Regions from separate parts of the Pseudoalteromonas sp. SR41-1 genome, predicted to be linked through region 3. Evidence: predicted binding sites of a transcription regulator. Region 3 holds the regulator's gene; each other region holds the start of a gene.

What was found. The regulator ArgR, encoded in region 3, controls arginine synthesis, uptake and breakdown. The targets are predictions, from matches to a motif close to ANTGAATANNTATTCANT.
Region 1: H5118_RS00370 (arginase family protein) is a predicted target of ArgR. The motif match lies at 2,742-2,759, and genes of this name have one in related genera.
Region 2: H5118_RS11025 (OadG family protein) is a predicted target of ArgR. The motif match lies at 3,039-3,056, and genes of this name have one in related genera.
Region 4: H5118_RS12930 (aspartate aminotransferase family protein) is a predicted target of ArgR. The motif match lies at 3,213-3,230, and genes of this name have one in related genera.

The regions. Positions count from the first base shown of each region.
Region 1 covers NZ_JACJEK010000001.1:89,130-93,719, reverse strand. Annotated here, with positions in the region: gene ppc (phosphoenolpyruvate carboxylase) at 1-430, shown strand, start outside; gene cdd (cytidine deaminase) at 567-1,493, shown strand; gene udp (uridine phosphorylase) at 1,592-2,347, opposite strand; gene H5118_RS00370 (arginase family protein) at 2,812-3,921, shown strand; gene H5118_RS00365 (transporter substrate-binding domain-containing protein) at 4,050-4,590, shown strand, end outside.
Region 2 covers NZ_JACJEK010000011.1:74-4,663, reverse strand. Annotated here, with positions in the region: gene H5118_RS11035 (sodium ion-translocating decarboxylase subunit beta) at 1-941, opposite strand, end outside; gene oadA (sodium-extruding oxaloacetate decarboxylase subunit alpha) at 955-2,736, opposite strand; gene H5118_RS11025 (OadG family protein) at 2,748-2,993, opposite strand; gene H5118_RS11020 (DUF1328 domain-containing protein) at 3,514-3,687, shown strand; gene H5118_RS11015 (hypothetical protein) at 3,746-3,937, shown strand; gene H5118_RS11010 (YcxB family protein) at 4,072-4,539, shown strand.
Region 3 covers NZ_JACJEK010000004.1:169,781-174,370, reverse strand. Annotated here, with positions in the region: gene rplU (50S ribosomal protein L21) at 1-16, opposite strand, end outside; gene ispB (octaprenyl diphosphate synthase) at 439-1,410, shown strand; gene mdh (malate dehydrogenase) at 1,658-2,590, opposite strand; gene argR (transcriptional regulator ArgR) at 2,816-3,283, shown strand; gene H5118_RS04925 (Dyp-type peroxidase) at 3,291-4,190, opposite strand; gene H5118_RS04920 (ABC transporter ATP-binding protein) at 4,239-4,590, opposite strand, start outside.
Region 4 covers NZ_JACJEK010000013.1:118,650-123,239, forward strand. Annotated here, with positions in the region: gene H5118_RS12905 (SDR family NAD(P)-dependent oxidoreductase) at 1-90, shown strand, start outside; gene H5118_RS12910 (antibiotic biosynthesis monooxygenase) at 126-446, shown strand; gene H5118_RS12915 (YdcH family protein) at 509-751, opposite strand; gene H5118_RS12920 (aminodeoxychorismate/anthranilate synthase component II) at 1,301-1,882, shown strand; gene H5118_RS12925 (HDOD domain-containing protein) at 1,926-3,086, shown strand; gene H5118_RS12930 (aspartate aminotransferase family protein) at 3,466-4,590, shown strand, end outside.

The sequences.
Region 1 (4,590 bases), on a different contig from region 3:
AAAAGCTGCGCTTAATAAGTACGGCGCAGAAACACTCAACGAAATGAGCCTACAGTGGCCATTCTTTAGATCGCGCCTAGAAATGCTAGAAATGGTATTTAGTAAAGCCGATTGCTGGTTGAGTGAGCATTACGATAATGCGCTGGTGGAAGATATGTACAAACCATTGGGTGTAACACTTCGTAAAGAGCTTCAAGAAGCGATTAGCTTGGTGCAATCACTTAGCCCACAAAAAAGCCTACTCGCCGAACAACCTTGGATTAAGGAGTCGATTAGTTTACGTAATCCGTACACCGATCCACTTAACCTATTACAGGTTGAGCTTTTACGCCGTGCTCGCTCAGAGGAAAAACGAAACGAAGGTGACATTGATAATGCGTTAATGATCACGATGACAGGTATAGCTGCAGGTATGCGTAATACCGGCTAACACTTTATTTTGTTAGGTATACCTATTGGTATTAAAAGGGAGCACGCGATGTGCTCCCTTTTTTTGCGTTAAATAGGCTGGTATTTAACACCCTAACCTTTTAAACTACTTAGCCATTGAATAATTAAAAAATATTATGGCTTCAGCAACTTTTACTGTACAGCAAGATACAGCACTTACAAATTCGCACTTCACATTAAGCGTAGCGCAAACAGCGTCATTACGTAGTCAATTAGAATCACAACGTGGCATATTAAATTCTAATAATATTAAAGCGTTATGCGCGCAACTCAATGTGTCTGATGATGTATTACTACAAGGTTTAGTGCCTTTAGCTTCTGAGTATGCCGTTGCGCCAGTGTCAGATTTTCATGTAGGCGCAATTGTTAAAGCACTTGATAAAAAGGGTGAGGTAAACTTTTACTTTGGTGCGAATGTAGAGTTTGATCATCAAGCATTGAGTTTAGTGGTTCATGCAGAGCAATCGGCTATAAATAACGCATGGTTAAACGGCGCTAAAAAAATAGTTAAAATTGCGATTAGCGATGCGCCTTGTGGGTATTGTCGCCAGTTTATGAACGAACTAGCTGATGCGAAAGAGTTTGATATTTTACTTCCTGATCAGCAATTTAAACTTGCTGAATTACTGCCGCATTCATTTGGACCTACCGATTTAGGTAACGAATTTAGCTTGTTTAACCCAAAACCACAGCAAGGTAATTTTAGCTTTGATGGCCTTGATGAAACCCTTGCGCGTTTTGCACTTAATGCGTACGTGCCTTACAGCCAAAACTTTAGCGCCGTAAAAATAAGTACATTTAGTGATGGTGATTTTTACGGAAGTTACGCCGAAAATGCAGCTTACAGTCCAAGTTTATCGCCACTACAAAGTGCACTAAGTCAGTTCTTTTTAGCTGGGCTTAGCTTTAACGAAAGTACGGTGAAGGGAATAACATTGCTCGAAACAGCGGGTCGTGAAAACCAGTCGCAAGTGGCAAAAGCTGTACTTGCCAGTTTTACGCATTTACCAGCACTTAAAGTAATTAGCGCACCACTTAAATAGTGGCTTGCATACAATAAAGCACAGCCGGAGCTGTGCTTTATTAAAGCGAGCCATTCTATCGAATTAACTCACTCACTGACTGACTGCTATAACCTGTATTAATCAAGTAATACTTTAGCTGCTTCTAATACGACTGCTACAGATTTACGCTCAATTTCACCGTGGTCTACATTTGGTATTTCTTGGCGAGTACGGTTAACAAGTACGCCTGCTACACATGCTGCTTGTAATCCAAGGGCTGCACACATAGTAAATAATGTTGCCGATTCCATTTCGTAGTTCATCACGCCCAATTTTTGCCACTCTTCGCAGCTACCTTGTAGTGATTTAGGAACGTAACCAGAGTGCGTATCGTAACGCTCTTGCCCTGGGTAGAATGTATCGCTTGATGCAGTAATACCAATATGAAAATCGATATTTAGGTTTTTACATGCTTGTACCATAGCTTGTGTTGCATAAAAGTCAGATACAGCAGGGTAGCTAAGTGGTGCAAAATGTTGGCTTGCACCGTCTAAACGTACAGACGCTTGGCTAATTAAAATTTCGCCTTCGTTAATGTGTGGCTGAATTGCACCGGTTGTACCAATACGTAAAAATTTACGCACGCCAAGTTGTGCTAATTCTTCTACTGCAATCGACGTAGATGGACCACCAATACCTGTAGAACATATAACCACAGAGTGGCCGTTTAATTGACCTAAATAAACATGAAACTCGCGAGTTTGAGCAAGGCAGGTTGGGTTGTCTAGGAATTGTGAAATACGTGCTGCACGATCTGGATCGCCTGGTACAATCGCAAGTTTTGCACCTTTAAGATCGTCAATACATAGTCCTAAGTGAAATACCTTTTCCATAGCTAAGCCTTTTATAATAATTTGTTGTCAATCTAGCATGATTGCTAGAAACGTTTATCAAGTACAGGACGATTGTCCGTTTTATCTTAACTCTTCCAATAAAGCCTTAATAATTTTAATGGCTAATTTGATTTATTCACCAACTATGAATATTCACTCAAGTACTTATATACGTAGCCTTGTTGCGCTGTTGACATGTTCAAGCAGACATAATAAGTATCACTCAAGCGCGTAACTACGATTAAATGAATGATAACATATTTTCATTAATATCAAATAAATTCAATGGCTTAACCTTGTAGTGAACACGTAAAAACTAACGTGTTTACTTATATTAAGCACTGACTTATTTAGCAAAGTGGCATTTATTTGAAGTTTAGGCATTTTTAGTGATTTTGCATAACTAATCAAAAGTAATCAAAACTAATTAGCTACGTACAGAATAAAAACCGAAGGAGTTTATTATGAGCACACAATTTGAAGCATTTAAAAACAAAGTTGAGCACTGTTTGTGCGCACCGGGTGATGGCGTATACACAGTAAATACTGCAAAAGAGCGCAAAGCCGCACTGCGTAATAAACTTTACGGACAAACTGAAAACGTTGATAACTTGTGGCGCGAGTCTTTAAACGAATTACCAAACTCACCACATAAAGCCGTTATGTTAGGTATTAGTTCAGACTGTGGCGGTGGGATATTACGCGGAGCAAACTGGGGGCCACTGTTTGTGCGCTCAGCTTTAATTGATCAGCAACCGCAGTGTCATTCTTTTGATTTGGGTGATGTACGTGTGATCCCACATTTACTTCATGACAAATACCTAAATGATGCAACCATTTCTAATTGCCAAAAAGCCTTATATGGTGATGAAGATAACGACTATTACGTAAGCCCGTTATCAATCACTGAAGATGTGTGCGACAGTTTTTACGCAACGTTTAAAGATAAAGGATTATTTGGTATTGGTGGCGATCACTCAATCAGTTACCCACTTACTAAAGCGTACTTAAAAGCAAAACGTGAGCAAGGTAAGCGCACGGCTATTATTCACTTTGACGCGCATACCGATTTACTCGTGGAGCGCTTAGGTATTGATTTATGTTTTGGCTCGTGGTGTACACATATATTAGAGTTTTTACCGGCGCCGCATCATTTAATACAATTTGGTATACGCTCAAGTGGCAAGCCTAAAGCGCATTGGGAAAATACTTTTGGTGTTAAACAGCACTGGGCACATGAAATCATTGAACGCGGCGCAGCAGCGGTTGCTGCCGACGCTATTGCACAGTTAAAAGCCGATAACGTTGATGAAATATACGTAAGCTTTGATATTGATGCACTTGATGCAGAGTTTGCATCTGCCACAGGTACGCCAGAGCATCACGGTTTAACGCCTCAGCATGCGCTTGATATTTTATCAGCCATTGCGGATGAGTTTCCTATTACGGGTGCAGATATGATGGAGATAGCGCCATTTACCGACAGTTCTTTAGTTGGCCAATCAAGCTCAGAAACGACACTTAGAGAAGGCGCTAAAATTTCAGCCTTTTTAATTAGTGCAATGAACAAGTAAGCTGTAGAAGCTATAAATACTAGCACTATCAGCGTATAAGTGTGCATCACTGACTAAAAACTAGCAGTTCATAAAGCCTCAGCTATATTTATTAAATACATATAATGAGTTAGTTGAGGCCTCGCTAGATGAAATTGTTGATCTTTTTATTGTTCATTAGCTGTATTAAAGTTGATGCAGCTGAAATTACAATAGTAACGGAAGTATTTCCGGACTTTCAGTATATTAATGAAGATAACAAACTCGTTGGCCGCTCTGTCGATAAAGTTCATAAAGCGCTAGAAGGTACAGGTATAAACTACACTATGTTGGCGCATAGTTGGGCCATATCCTACAATGCAGCGCTACGCGATAAAAACACCTGTATATTTTCGATTGTTAGATTACCTAATAGAGAAAGTAAGTTTAACTGGGTAGGCGAACTGGAAAGCTTTGACTCTGCCATTTATGGTCTAAAATCCAGAGGTATAAAGTTAAACACTCTCAATGATGCTAAAAAATACAAAATAGCAGTACTGCGTGATAACTTTAGTCATCATTATTTGCTTGAAAGGGGCTTTAGTGAAAGCAAGCATTTATTACTCATCGATAGCCTAGATAAAATAGATAAACTCATAAGCACTCGTCACCATATACTTGATTTTGTTATCCTCAACAAAAAGCAATTTA
Region 2 (4,590 bases), on a different contig from region 3:
TTAGATATTCGGTTAAGTCCTTTTGCCATAAATACGCCAGATGCCGTACCAATTGCAAAAGCCAGTGCGCCAAGCACTAAAATACCAATCGTCTCAACAGTTAAAAACTTATCTGCAGCAAGCTTTGAACCAACAGCTAAGCCTAAAAATATAGTTGTAACATTGATGATTTCGTTTTGAGCACTGTTACTTAATCTATCAACAACACCCGACTCTCGCATTAAGTTACCTAAACAAAACATACCTACAAGCGGTATAGCAGCCGGTAAAAACATAGCCGTTAAACTAAGCACCATAAGTGGAAAAATAATCTTTTCCTTTTTAGATACTTTGCGAAGCTCTGGCATTTTTATTTTACGTTCTTCTGGGGTTGTTAGTGCACGCATAATTGGCGGCTGAATAATTGGCACAAGTGCCATATATGAATACGCAGCTACTGCTATTGCGCCTAGTAAATCAGGTGCAAGTTTTGATGCTAAAAATATTGCTGTTGGCCCATCGGCACCACCTATAATGGCAATAGCCGATGCGTCCTGTAGAGTAAATTCAAAACCTGGCACATAGTTAAGTAATATAGCGCCAAACAATGTAGCAAAAATACCAAACTGTGCAGCCGCACCTAATAACAACATACGTGGGTTTGCAATAAGTGCGCTAAAGTCGGTCAGCGCCCCTACTCCCATAAATATCAACAGCGGAAAAATCCCCGTATCAATACCCACATAATAAACGTAGTACAAAAGCCCACCTGGGTCTGACAAACCTGCCACTGGTACATTTGTTAAAATTGCACCAAAACCAATAGGTAGTAATAATAGTGGTTCAAAGCCTTTAGCTATCGCTAAAAACAGTAATAAACACCCTACCGCAATCATTATTAACGATGGGATTGTAAAGTTAGCAATGCCTGTCGCATTCCAGAGGTTTAAAATACCTTCCATCCTCTATTTACTCCTAAGCTAATGCAATCATAGCGTCGCCGGTAGTTACAGCATCGCCTTCACTAACTAACACTTCAGCAATTGTTCCGGTATGCGTAGCGCGTATTTCAGTTTCCATTTTCATGGCTTCCATAATAATCACTACATCGCCTTCGTTAACAACTTGCCCAGCTTTTACCTTAATCTTAAAAATATTACCGGCTAGAGGCGCGTTAAGTGTTTCACCTGATGCAACCGAAGCAGATTGAGGAATGTGCTCAGAGTCTTTTAATGTTACTTCTTTAAGTTCACCACCTTGCGCTACGACTACGTCATAAACTTTACCATCTACTTTTACGCTGTATTGCTCAGCCTTCACTTTGTTATTATTTGAAACTGATTTAGAAGGTGCTTTACTGCTTTTATCTTCAACAGAAGGTACTGGCTCAAATGCATCTGGGTTGTTGCGGTTTTTAATAAACTTCAAACCAACTTGTGGGAATAATGCATAAGTTAATACGTCATCAATTTGATCATCAGCAAGTGTTAAACCTTGCTCTTGTGCTTCTTTTAATAACTCAGCTTCAAGCGTTGCAAGCTCAGGTGCAATGTTATCAGCAGGGCGACAAGTAATAACTTCCGCTCCATCAAGCACGCGCTCTTGTAGCTCTTTATTCATTGGTGCTGGTGTTAAGCCATATTCACCTTTTAATACGCCAGCAGTTTCTTTAGTAATTGTTTTATAACGCTCACCCGTTAGCACATTAAGTACCGCTTGAGTGCCAACAATTTGCGACGTTGGTGTTACTAAAGGTAAAAAGCCAAGATCTTCACGTACACGTGGGATCTCAAGTAAAACCTCATTAAGCTTATCGGCTGCGCCTTGCTCTTTAAGTTGGTTTTCCATGTTTGTAAGCATGCCACCAGGTACTTGAGCTAATAAAATGCGCCCATCAACCCCTTTTAAGCTACCTTCAAATGCCGCATATTTTTTACGTACATCTCTAAAGTAAGCAGCAATTTCTTCTAGGTGGTTTAAATCAAGCTCAGTATCACGCTCAGTCCCTTCAACTATCGATACAATAGTTTCAGTTGCGGAATGTCCATAAGTCATACTCATTGATGAAATAGCGGTATCGAGCATATCAATACCAGCATCAATTGCTTTTTGGTAAGTAGCAGTACTTAAACCTGTTGTAGCGTGGCACTGCATAGCAATTGGAATAGATACAGTTTCTTTAAGTGCTTTAATTAGTTTTTCAGCATCGTACGGCTTTAATAAACCCGCCATATCTTTAATACAAATTGAGTGACAACCCATATCTTCAAGCTGCTTTGCAAGAGTTAGCCACATATCAAGTGTATGAACTGGGCTAACTGTGTACGAAATAGTACCTTGAGCGTGAGCGCCTACTTTTACAGCCGCTTTAATAGCTGTTTCTAGGTTACGTACATCGTTCATTGCATCAAATATACGAAATACATCAACGCCATTTTTATGTGCACGTTCTACAAACTTTTCAACTACGTCATCAGCGTAATGGCGGTAACCTAATAAGTTTTGACCGCGTAATAGCATTTGCTGTTTAGTATTAGGCATCGCTTTTTTAAGTGCACGAATACGCTCCCAAGGATCTTCGCCTAAATAACGAATACACGAGTCAAATGTAGCACCGCCCCACGATTCAATAGACCAATAACCCGCATCGTCTAATTTGCTAGCAATCGGTAGCATATCGTCTAGGCGCATACGCGTTGCTAATAATGATTGGTGAGCATCGCGTAATACCAATTCTGTTAATTTTAATTTAGCCATGTGTTTGCCCCTTATTTATTATTTGATTTGTACTGAGCAATGGCAGCACTAATAGCAGCGATGTGCTCATTAGGCACACCTTGAGATTTAAAAGATGGTGATTTAACTGGTGTCGCCACGTCAGGTTCGCTAAAGCGCGTCACCAAATTAGACATAAGCGTTACTGCACCAATTAATATCGACAGAAATACAAACACCCCAACCATGCCAGTAAGCATTAAGTTACCAGCCGTTGTGAGTAGAGCACCTATATCCATTTTTCTCCCCCTTGAAACCCATATCGAAAATAAAAAATCGATTTAATTAAATATTTATTCACTGGATAATAACAAAACTAACCGCTTTGTCTACATCTTGTAAATTGGTAAAACCAATTAAACAATAAACAACATAACACTCAATTAATTTACATGCTATAACTCAGCAATCACGCGCTCTACAATACATACAAGAAATAACGACTATAGCTAATAGTTATATGGAATTTGTTAATTAACTATCAAGCTAAGTAAAAATAAACACTAATTCTTAATATAAAGTGCAAAGCCACACACCAATTGTTAATTGGTCTTACCAAAATAAGTTTATTTAGTGAACATTTAGCAGTTATTTGCAACAGTGTGAATAACTTACATAACAAAGCGTAAAAGTTACTAACCAACTAATAACTAGAACAACAGCGAAAAACCATAACCAATTGATATTTATACCAAATAAACTTTGGCATATAACTGGCATTAGTTATTATGAGCAAATTTGATAACCAAGGAGAAAACAATGTTACGCTGGACAATTACATTTTTAGTTATTGCTTTAATCGCTGCAGTGTTAGGTTTTGGTGGCATCGCAGGTGCCGCAGCTGGTATAGCAAAAATTATATTTTTTATCTTTTTAGTACTTTTAGTGATTTCATTAGTTTCAGGTGCACTACGTGGTAAATCACCCAGGTAGATAAAGCATTCAACTAACAAACACTAAAATTTAATTAATACTTACAAGGAATTACACTATGAACTCTACAACTTTAAAAGCAGCACTAATCGCAGTATTTGCAGGTTTTTTCATGATGGGTTGTGAAGACAACCATGCAGAAGATGCTGGCGAACGTATCGACGAAGCAGTAACTGATGTGCAAAACTCTGTTGAAGATGCATGTGAAAATGTTAAAGAAGGCGTGAACGCTGAAGAAACTAACTGTTAATTCTTCTTGTACCGCTAAAAAAAACGGCTTTCGAGCCGTTTTTTTGTGCCAGTAATAAAATCACTAACTATAAAGCTGCTCATTTAGCAGTTAGCTTGTTAAAATAAAAAAAACGATATTTAAAGCAAGGCAAAATGGCATTCACAACCACCTACACATTAGATAAACCCTACTTTTACGAGTGTTTTGATGAGTCACTCCCTTATAGTAAACGTGCAAAACCTAAATACTTTTTACTTGTGTTGCTAGTTGCGCTTGGTTTATTTGGCATTTATGTTTTAGACGATCATTACTTAGGATCGTTTATGATCATCTTAGCGGTACTCGAATGCGTCGCTTTTTACTATCGCAGACCATGGTGGGTAACCAGACAAATGCTCAGCAGAGCATCAGGCTCTGAGGTAACACTTACCTTTGATGAAGAAGGTATTAAATCTGCTAATCATTACAAAAGCTATAAATTAGAATGGCAAAATATAAGCGAAGTAATAGACACCCAGCAAGGTATTATTATTAAAAATAAAAGTGGTATGCAGTACATATCAAAACAAATACTTAATCCTGAAACACTCGCTTTTATAAACAAAAAAGCCACTCAGTGAGCTGTCTCTTATACACAAATCCCTGCTAAGAAATTAGCGGGGATTTTTTTG
Region 3 (4,590 bases):
GGAAAACCGCGTACATAATTAACTCCGTCTGTGCACCCTCAAATCGGCGCAACTAAAATATTCTTCGATAGGGCGCGAAGTTTACGCTAACGCGAAATAACTAGCAAGCCTATTTTGTAATTAAAATGAATAAAAAGTAGCTGCTTTGAGAGCAATTCAATATTTACCCCATTTTATATTAATTGGCCCTTTTGCCAAGCGCTTTTTAACTCTTAGCCGAAATAAATTAATGTACTCAAATATGACCCTCACAGCTCAATATCTAAGCACACCATAAACTCTATATTGATTATCAATTAATCAGTTATCTTGGCTAATTCAGTCTAAATTAAGTACTTTAATAGTGTTTTTTCAATCAATCGTCACAAAATATCGAGCTAGTGCATTTTTTGTTGTACAATCTGCGCCGTTCACACATAAAAATTGGCTCGGAGATCAATGGATATAAAAGCTATCCAGGCGTTAATCGAAAGCGATATGAATGACGTCAATCAACTTATACATGCGCAAATGCGCTCAGATGTGGCGTTAGTTAATCAGCTTGGTTTATATATAGTTAGCAGTGGCGGCAAACGCGTTCGTCCAATGCTGGCTATTTTAGCAGCCAAAGCGCTCGGTTATCAGGGTAAAGATCACATAACACTTGCAACAATTGTTGAGTTTATCCATACAGCAACGCTATTGCATGATGATGTTGTAGATGAATCAAACTTACGACGTGGCACGCCTACAGCAAATGCTGAATTTGGTAATGCTGCTAGCGTATTGGTCGGTGACTTTATTTACACTCGCTCATTTCAGCTTATGGTTGGCCTTGGAAAAATGCAGATTATGCAAGTACTTGCCGATGCAACAAACATTATTGCTGAAGGTGAAGTATTGCAGCTGATGAACTGCAATGACCCAGATACGACTGAAGCCAGCTATATGCAGGTTATTTACTCTAAAACGGCTAAATTATTTGAAGCAGCTACAGGCCTTGCTGCCATTATCACAGAGCAAGACCAAGCGACACTTGATGCACTAAACCTATACGGTATGCATTTAGGTACTGCGTTTCAACTAGTAGATGACGTACTCGATTACAATGCAGATGCTGAGCAGCTAGGTAAAAACATTGGCGATGATTTAGCTGAAGGCAAACCAACCCTTCCGCTTATTTATGCTATGCAACATGGTAGCGAGCAGCAAACACAGCTCATTCGTGATGCAATAGAGCACAGTAATGGTATGGAGCATTTAGAAGAAATTTTAACTGCACTAAAACAAACTAATGCGCTTGAGTTTACAATGCAAAAAGCAGAGCTTGAGGCCGAAAAAGCCATTGCCTGTTTAGATTTTTTAGCTGAGTCTGACTATAAGCAAGCACTTATAAGCCTTGCCCGTATTGCGGTTGACCGCGACCACTAGTTTTAACTAGTTACACAGTGTGACATTAATTCTGAGCAATAAAAAAGCCTGCGAATGCAGGCTTTTTTATATACCAATTTTATCAAAACATTAAGCATTCTTTCGGGCTAAATAACTCATTAGCTGCGTTAAATATTATTTATATAGAACAACTATACATCGTAATATTTGCCTTGCTAACGAGCTATTTATCCATCGTAATAACTGCTCATTTATTTAATGCAATTGGTATCGCTCAAACTGGCTATTACGCCATGAAATCAACACCTTCTTTGATGTCTTTTTTCAGAGTTTCAAGCATGTCATTTTTTGCTTTTGTTTCAAATGCGCTTAGTTCGCCGTAAGAAAGAATTTCTTCTACACCGTTTTTACCTAAACGTACTGGATGTGCAAAGTACTCTGCATCGCCATTTTCAACAGCAACGTAAGCGTAATCTACAACTTCTTCACCTTGTAGGCCTTTAACTAAAGACATACAAAAACGAGCTGCAGCAGCACCCATAGATAGCGTAGCTGAACCACCGCCTGCTTTAGCATTTACAACTTCAGTACCCGCATTTTGGATACGTGGAGTAAGTGCAGCAACTTCTTCATCAGTGAAAGAAACACCTTCAACTTGAGAAAGTAGAGGCAGAATAGTTGTGCCTGAGTGACCACCAATTACTGGTACTTTTACAGTTGCTACGTCTACGCCTTTAAGTTCAGCAACAAATGCTTCTGAACGAATAACGTCAAGCGTAGTAATACCGAATACGCGTTTAGCGTCGTAAGTACCTGCTTTTTTGAATACTTCAGCAACAATTGGAACTGTGCCGTTTACTGGGTTAGTAATAATACCTACTAACGCTTTAGGACAGCTGGCAACAATGCCTTCTGCTAAAGTTTTGATGATGCCAGCATTTACATTGAATAAATCAGCACGATCCATACCTGGTTTACGTGGCATACCCGCTGGGATAAGAACGATGTCAGAACCTTCAAGCGCTTTATTTAAATCGTCTGCGCCAAAGCCTGCAACTTTAACATCTGTTGGGATGTGAGAAAGGTCAACCGCAACACCTGGTACCACTGGTGCAACATCATAAAGTGATAATTCAGAGCCAGCTGGTAAGCCTGTTTTTAATAATAAAGACAACGCTTGGCCGATACCGCCTGCAGCACCTAATACAGCAACTTTCATTGGAATTCTCCGTAATTTGAGGTAGGAAACATTTGTGGCTCTTAAGATAATGAAATTAGCGACTAAAAACAAATTTATCCTGTCTATTTCAAGTATATTTTCGACCATAGTCGTAAACTTATGTGATTTAACGCATCAAACTGGCAAGTTAACTAAACAACTGCTGCATAATTATTCATTTTTGTGTAGAATTTGCAGCATAAATAACAAAAACGAATAAAGACTATGCAACCACAAGATAAACAAGAAGCACTGGTAAAAGCATTTAAATCACTATTAAAAGAAGAAAATTTTGGCTCTCAAGGCGAAATAGTTGATGCGTTAAAAGATCAAGGTTTTGACAATATAAGCCAAAGTAAAGTTTCACGCATGTTAAGTAAGTTTGGCGCTGTACGTACACGTAATGCCAAGCAAGAAATGGTTTACTGCTTACCTGCTGAAATGGGTGTACCTACGGCTAAAAGCCCATTACGCCAATTAGTAATCGACATTATGCACAACGAAATGATGATCATTATTCGTACCAGCCCTGGTGCTGCTCAGCTTATTGCACGTTTATTAGATTCATTAGGTAAAGCAGATGGCGTACTAGGAACTATTGCCGGCGATGACACTATTTTTATCGCTCCTGCTAAAATATCTGAAATAGATGTAACACTTGAACGTGTTCGCATTTTATTTGATACGGTTTAATAGCAAACTAAATTTGTTTTAAAAACCCGACTGAAGGCGCAAAGAAAGCAGAACCCATATCGGCTTGAGTAAAATCAAGCCAGTGGTCGTAACAATCCCCTTCCCCTAAACGACTATTAAGTACTTTTTCAAATGCGGTACCCGTACAAGCGCATGTAATTGATAACATTCCCTGCTCATATACATCGCCATAAGGCATGCTCTGATTTAATAGTAGCGGTTGTCCGTCTTCGTCTTTTAGCTCACTTCGCGAAGCATGGCTGGTTTCAATTGCGGGGGTAATTAGTGTGTTATCAAGGCGCGTACGCCCCATTATTTGTTCTTGCTCGCTCAATGATAAGTGCTGCCACATAGTTAAGTCATGCTTATAACGCTGTACATGAATATAACTTCCCTGATCTTCAAAGCTACCAGGGTTGCTGATTAAAGCCGTAGCGCGCTTTTTTCTTCCATGTGCGGTGTCGCCACCATAAATAAAACCGTTAAAATCACGACCATCTAAAAAGCGAAAATTCCGAATTTGCTCCACCAGCTCTACATCGGGGGCAAATAATTTTAAAATTTGCAGCGCAAATAAATGGTTAACATCTTCACGGTCAGAGCGAATTTGTACAAATAAATCACACGGTTGTACGCTCATTTGGTGATCGCTATGGGTTATATTGGGAAAGCTCTGTAATTCGCTTGGAATGTATTCAGGGAGGATATGCGGCCAGTATTGCGCACCAATAGCAACCATACAAGAGAGCATTGATTCTGAAAATTGATCGCTAAACTCTTCTTCTATAGCGCTTACTTGTTTTAACTTTGCGCGAAGTGATTCGTCTTGACCATCAAACACATTAAAAAATAAGTGCAAACCGTGTAAGTTTGCTTCAGCACAAATCCCTGATTGCGCTTGCGCCATTGTTATTCCTTAGTTTTACAGATAAAAACACAGCGAATAACAAATTAATTACGATTCGAAAAAATTCACCGTGTGAGGTTTTATTTTTATTATAACCTGATCATTATTTTCAAATGACTGGCCATATTGTGCAGCAACTTCAATTTCTTGTTCATCAATAACAAGCGAATAAACATACGCCGAACCAATAAAGCGACGACTTATGATTGTAGCTCGCTTGCTGAATTTGTCACTTTGGTTATCTGCCACTAATTCTATTTGATGAGGGCGCACATATATAAGCCCTGCACTTACATTATGCTTACTCTCAACATAAGATTCGACTAAACCAAATGGTGTTTTATATTCAGTTGCGGTTAACACTTCTGCGCTTAAGTATATGCCCTGACCCAGAAACTCT
Region 4 (4,590 bases), on a different contig from region 3:
CATGTTGATGCACTTAATAATGCTAAAAATCAACAACTCGTAGATACGTTAGACAGTATTTTAGCACAGCTTAAATTAGGTAAAGCATAATGAAAAAGCATGTTACCTGGACAGTACAAGGCTAAATTAAAGAAGGTAAATACGATGAGTTTTTACTGGTAATGGCACAATTAGTTACTTTGGCTAAAAGTGAAGCGGGCACTTTAATGTATGAGTGGACAGTAAGTGAAGACAAGCGCAATGTACATATTTACGAGCGTTACCAAGATGAAGATGCTGCTAAAGCGCATCTTGCTGGTTGGGGCGAAAGTGGCCCACTATTTTTAAGCGTAGTTGATATGGATAAAGTAATGGTATTTAGTCAATTATCAGAAGAGTTTGCACAAGCCTTTGCAGGCCCAAGCAGTGTATTTATGAAACCTGTGGGTGGCTTTGTAAAGTTTTAGAGAAAATACCCATTGTTGATCTAAAGAGCTCACCTCATCAGTGAGCTCTTTTTTTAGTGGCATTACTGCTCTTGCTGCAAGCGCTCGTATAGCCAATCTTTTAATTCTGTACGTTCGTGTTTTAATAGATGCATTTGTTCATCGCTTATGGGCGCATCTTTGAGCTCTAACACTCTAATCTCTTTATCTAGCTTGTCGTACTTATCTGCTTTTTTTGCAAATTCAGTATCGCTTTCATTTAACTCGGCAATGGTCTTTAAGTACTCTGGAAAGTCATTTGTTAATGAGTGGTCTTCGCCTAACATATTCGCTCCTTAGTAGGATATAAATGAGCTCACAAGTAAGTGAGTTGTATAAGTGAATTACTGCCTTTCATATAATACACTGGGGCTTACATAGATATAATTCAACCATCGAGCCGCTAATTTGATGTAGCCCAAGCAATCTGTTTATTTTGCTCAGTAAGGCATTTCACCAAAGTATCTAATAGTGCGATCAATAAATGCACGTACTTTAGAGGTCAATAATTTATTGTTGGGGTATACAGCCTACGTAGGTGTATTAACTAATCGTAAAAAGCTTAGGGTTCGATATTATTGCTCAAGGTGCAAGGAATCTCTGGCTAGAGAAAATAAATTTAAATATCATCATGATTCAATACGTTAGTAAATCTCTTAACCAGAGTTCAAGTTAGTAAACCAATACCCGCTAAAGGCTTTTAAGCATTTTAGCTAAAAGAGTTAATTTTTAACGCTTTTTGCTAATTTATGTTGGTTAATTAATAGTGGTAGAATGCAGCGCTTAGTACCACTTGTGTAAAGTAGTGGTCAATAATTTATAAGGTCTGTTGTGTAATGCTGTTGATGATCGACAACTACGATTCGTTTACTTACAACTTAGTGCAATATTTTCAGCGTTTAGATCAAGACGTTTTAGTAAAACGTAATGATGAGCTAAGTATTGCACAAATAAAACAGTTAAACCCGCAGCACATCGTGTTATCGCCAGGGCCATGCACCCCTAACGAAGCGGGTATTTCACTAAATGTTGTTGAGCAACTAAAAGGGCAATATCCTATTTTAGGGATTTGCTTGGGGCATCAAACTATCGCACAAGCTTTAGGTGGAGATGTAATTCGTGCTAAAAAAGTAATGCACGGTAAAACATCACCCATAGTTCATACTAATAAAGGGGTGTTTAAAGGCTTAGCTAATCCGTTAACGGTATGTCGTTATCATTCTTTAGTGGTTAAAGCGCAAACTCTGCCTAAAGAGCTTGAAGTAACCGCATGGACTCAAACTGAGCAAGGCGAGTTTGACGAAATTATGGGGTTGTTACACAATGAACTTGCTATCGAAGGTGTGCAGTTTCATCCCGAAGCTATTTTAACTGCTCAAGGCTTAGAACTGCTTGATAACTTTTTAACTCGCTTCTAATGTTATAATACACATAGCATTTTATACTTTATTAATGGATGTCATGACTGAACTTGTAGCCCAGCAGCGTACTGCCAAAATACTAAGCCAACGAGCTCATGACTTATTGCTTGGGCACAGCTTTGCGCATCAGCAAATTGGTTTCATTCATACATTAGATATAGATTACGGCGAACCCATGAAGCAGCGTACCTTGCTGCAGGTTGAAGTGGCCGCACAGAATAAACGCCAGCAAAGCAGTACTGCACATCATAAGTACCGCGCTCAAGCCAGTGAGCAACTGCACAAAACAATTGAAACAGCTATATATAAGCAGCTCGAAGATATAGATGGCGTAATTCATAGCACCATAGGTATTGAAGATGGTATTGCCAATATACTCGATATATTAGCGGTAAAGTCAGCGTCGGTAGGGCGTTTAGAGCCATTGGTTAATGATATAAGCTGGTTGGGTAGGGAGTTAGTAACGCTCGTTAATTTACCTTACTATCGTAATCAACGTAGTAAAAACACGTCTGTAAAAGTAGATAAGCCATCGCTCGCCCTTCGTTATATTGGCCTTGATAACTTACAGCTAGTTATTCCTACATTTGCTGCCCGCCATTGGATGCCACATAGCACCGAACCATTTTCGTTATTAAAACGCCGGCTACGCGACAGCGCGATGGCAAACGCGATTGCAGCGCAAAAAATTGCACAAATTAATAATGTAAATGACGTTCATGCATTTACCCTTGGTATGCTTTTAGATGTAGGGCGAATTGCATTAGTGCGCTTGTACTTAAAAACGTTTGAGCAAATATGGCAACGTAAAGTACAGCTAGCCCGAAATGAAAACCAAAAAGATTTACACACCGCTTTATTAGAGCTTCAGCCCGACCCGCTATTTTTAACCACTCTACTTAGCAATAAATCGATAGAAGTAAGCGCTAAGGTAATAGACAAAATGGCTTTTAAATATTTACCGTTTAAAGGGGTAATGCAGCAGCTAGTAAATGGGGTAGATAAGGTCGATACATTACTGCCATTAACAGAAGTAATGCTAAAGGCACGGTGCTATTCTCAATATCTTAATTTAAAAGAACATCAACTTATTGAACCTGATGAAGCTCTAAGCTGGTTTTCGCACTTTAAGTTCACTAAAACGGAACTAAAAACCCTCCAATCGAGTAATTTTACCAATTTAGCTATTCAAATTGACTAAAAATCTGAATTTTTTGTTAATTTTTTTGCGACTAACCATTCATTCTCATCTTATTGTTATATTACATATTTGCCGATTAAAGCGTGTGCGCCTCTGTACTCATGCGGTTAGTTGCCTAAAAATAAGCATAAATAGCTATGCAAATAGTTATTCACTATCTATGAAATAATATCTTTAGCCCTTTATTTTCAAGGGATACATGAAAGTTTTTAACGAGACAGATATCAGTAATTCTGAAATAATGTGCGTCTGAAAATTGAACCACAAAGCAATTTTGCGCAATTATCAGGTTACTGATCTTGCCTATAAAGTTGGTTACAAATATTAACCAAACACCTATTTTGATGTTTTGTGTTGCTCACAATTAAGAGGAAATAAAATGACAGTCAATCGCGAATTATTTGATCACGTAATGGTTCCTAACTACGCACCTTCAAGCGTAATTCCTGTTCGAGGCGAAGGCTCTCGCGTATGGGATCAACAAGGTCGAGAGTTTATCGACTTTGCTGGTGGTATTGCAGTTAACTGTCTTGGCCATTGCCACCCTGCATTAGTAGGCGCATTAAAAGAGCAAGGCGAAAAAATCTGGCATCTATCTAACGTAATGACCAATGAGCCGGCACTTCGCCTAGCTAAAAAAATGGTTGATGCGACATTTGCTGAAAAAGTTTACTTTGCCAACTCTGGCGCAGAAGCAAACGAAGCCGCGCTTAAATTAGCGCGTCGTTTTGCACTTGATAAGTTTGGCGCAGAAAAATCACAAATCATCGCGTTCAACAAAGGTTTCCACGGTCGTACATTCTTTACCGTAACTGTTGGCGGCCAAGCTGCATATTCAGATGGTTTTGGTCCTAAGCCTGGCGACATTGTACATTGTGATTACAATGACCTTGCTGCATTTGAAGCACTTATCAGCGATAAAACATGTGCCGTAATGATGGAACCTCTACAAGGTGAAGGCGGTATTGTTTCACCAACTGATGAGTTTGCTCAAGGCGTTCGCGATTTATGTACTAAACATAACGCACTGCTTATTTTTGATGAAGTTCAAACAGGTGTTGGTCGTACTGGCGATTTATACGCATACCAAGGCTTAAACGTAGTACCTGATATTTTAACTTCGGCTAAAGCACTTGGCGGCGGTTTTCCTATTGGCGCTATGATCACAACAACTGAAATTGCACAGCACCTTAAAGTAGGCACACATGGTTCTACTTATGGCGGTAACCCGCTTGCCTGTGCTGTTGCAGAAGCGGCATTTGATACAGTAAATACCCCAGACGTACTGGCTGGCGTAAAAGAAAAAGCAGCATTATTTAATGAACTACTTAGCGCGGTTAACGAAAAATACAACGTATTTAGCGAAATCCGTGGCCAAGGTTTATTAATTGGTGCAGTAGTGAACGAGCAATACAAAGGACGTGCAAAAGAGTTTTTAGTGGCAGGTACTGAGCAAGGCCTTATGTCACTAGTTGCCGGTGCAGACGTAGTACGTTTCACTCCA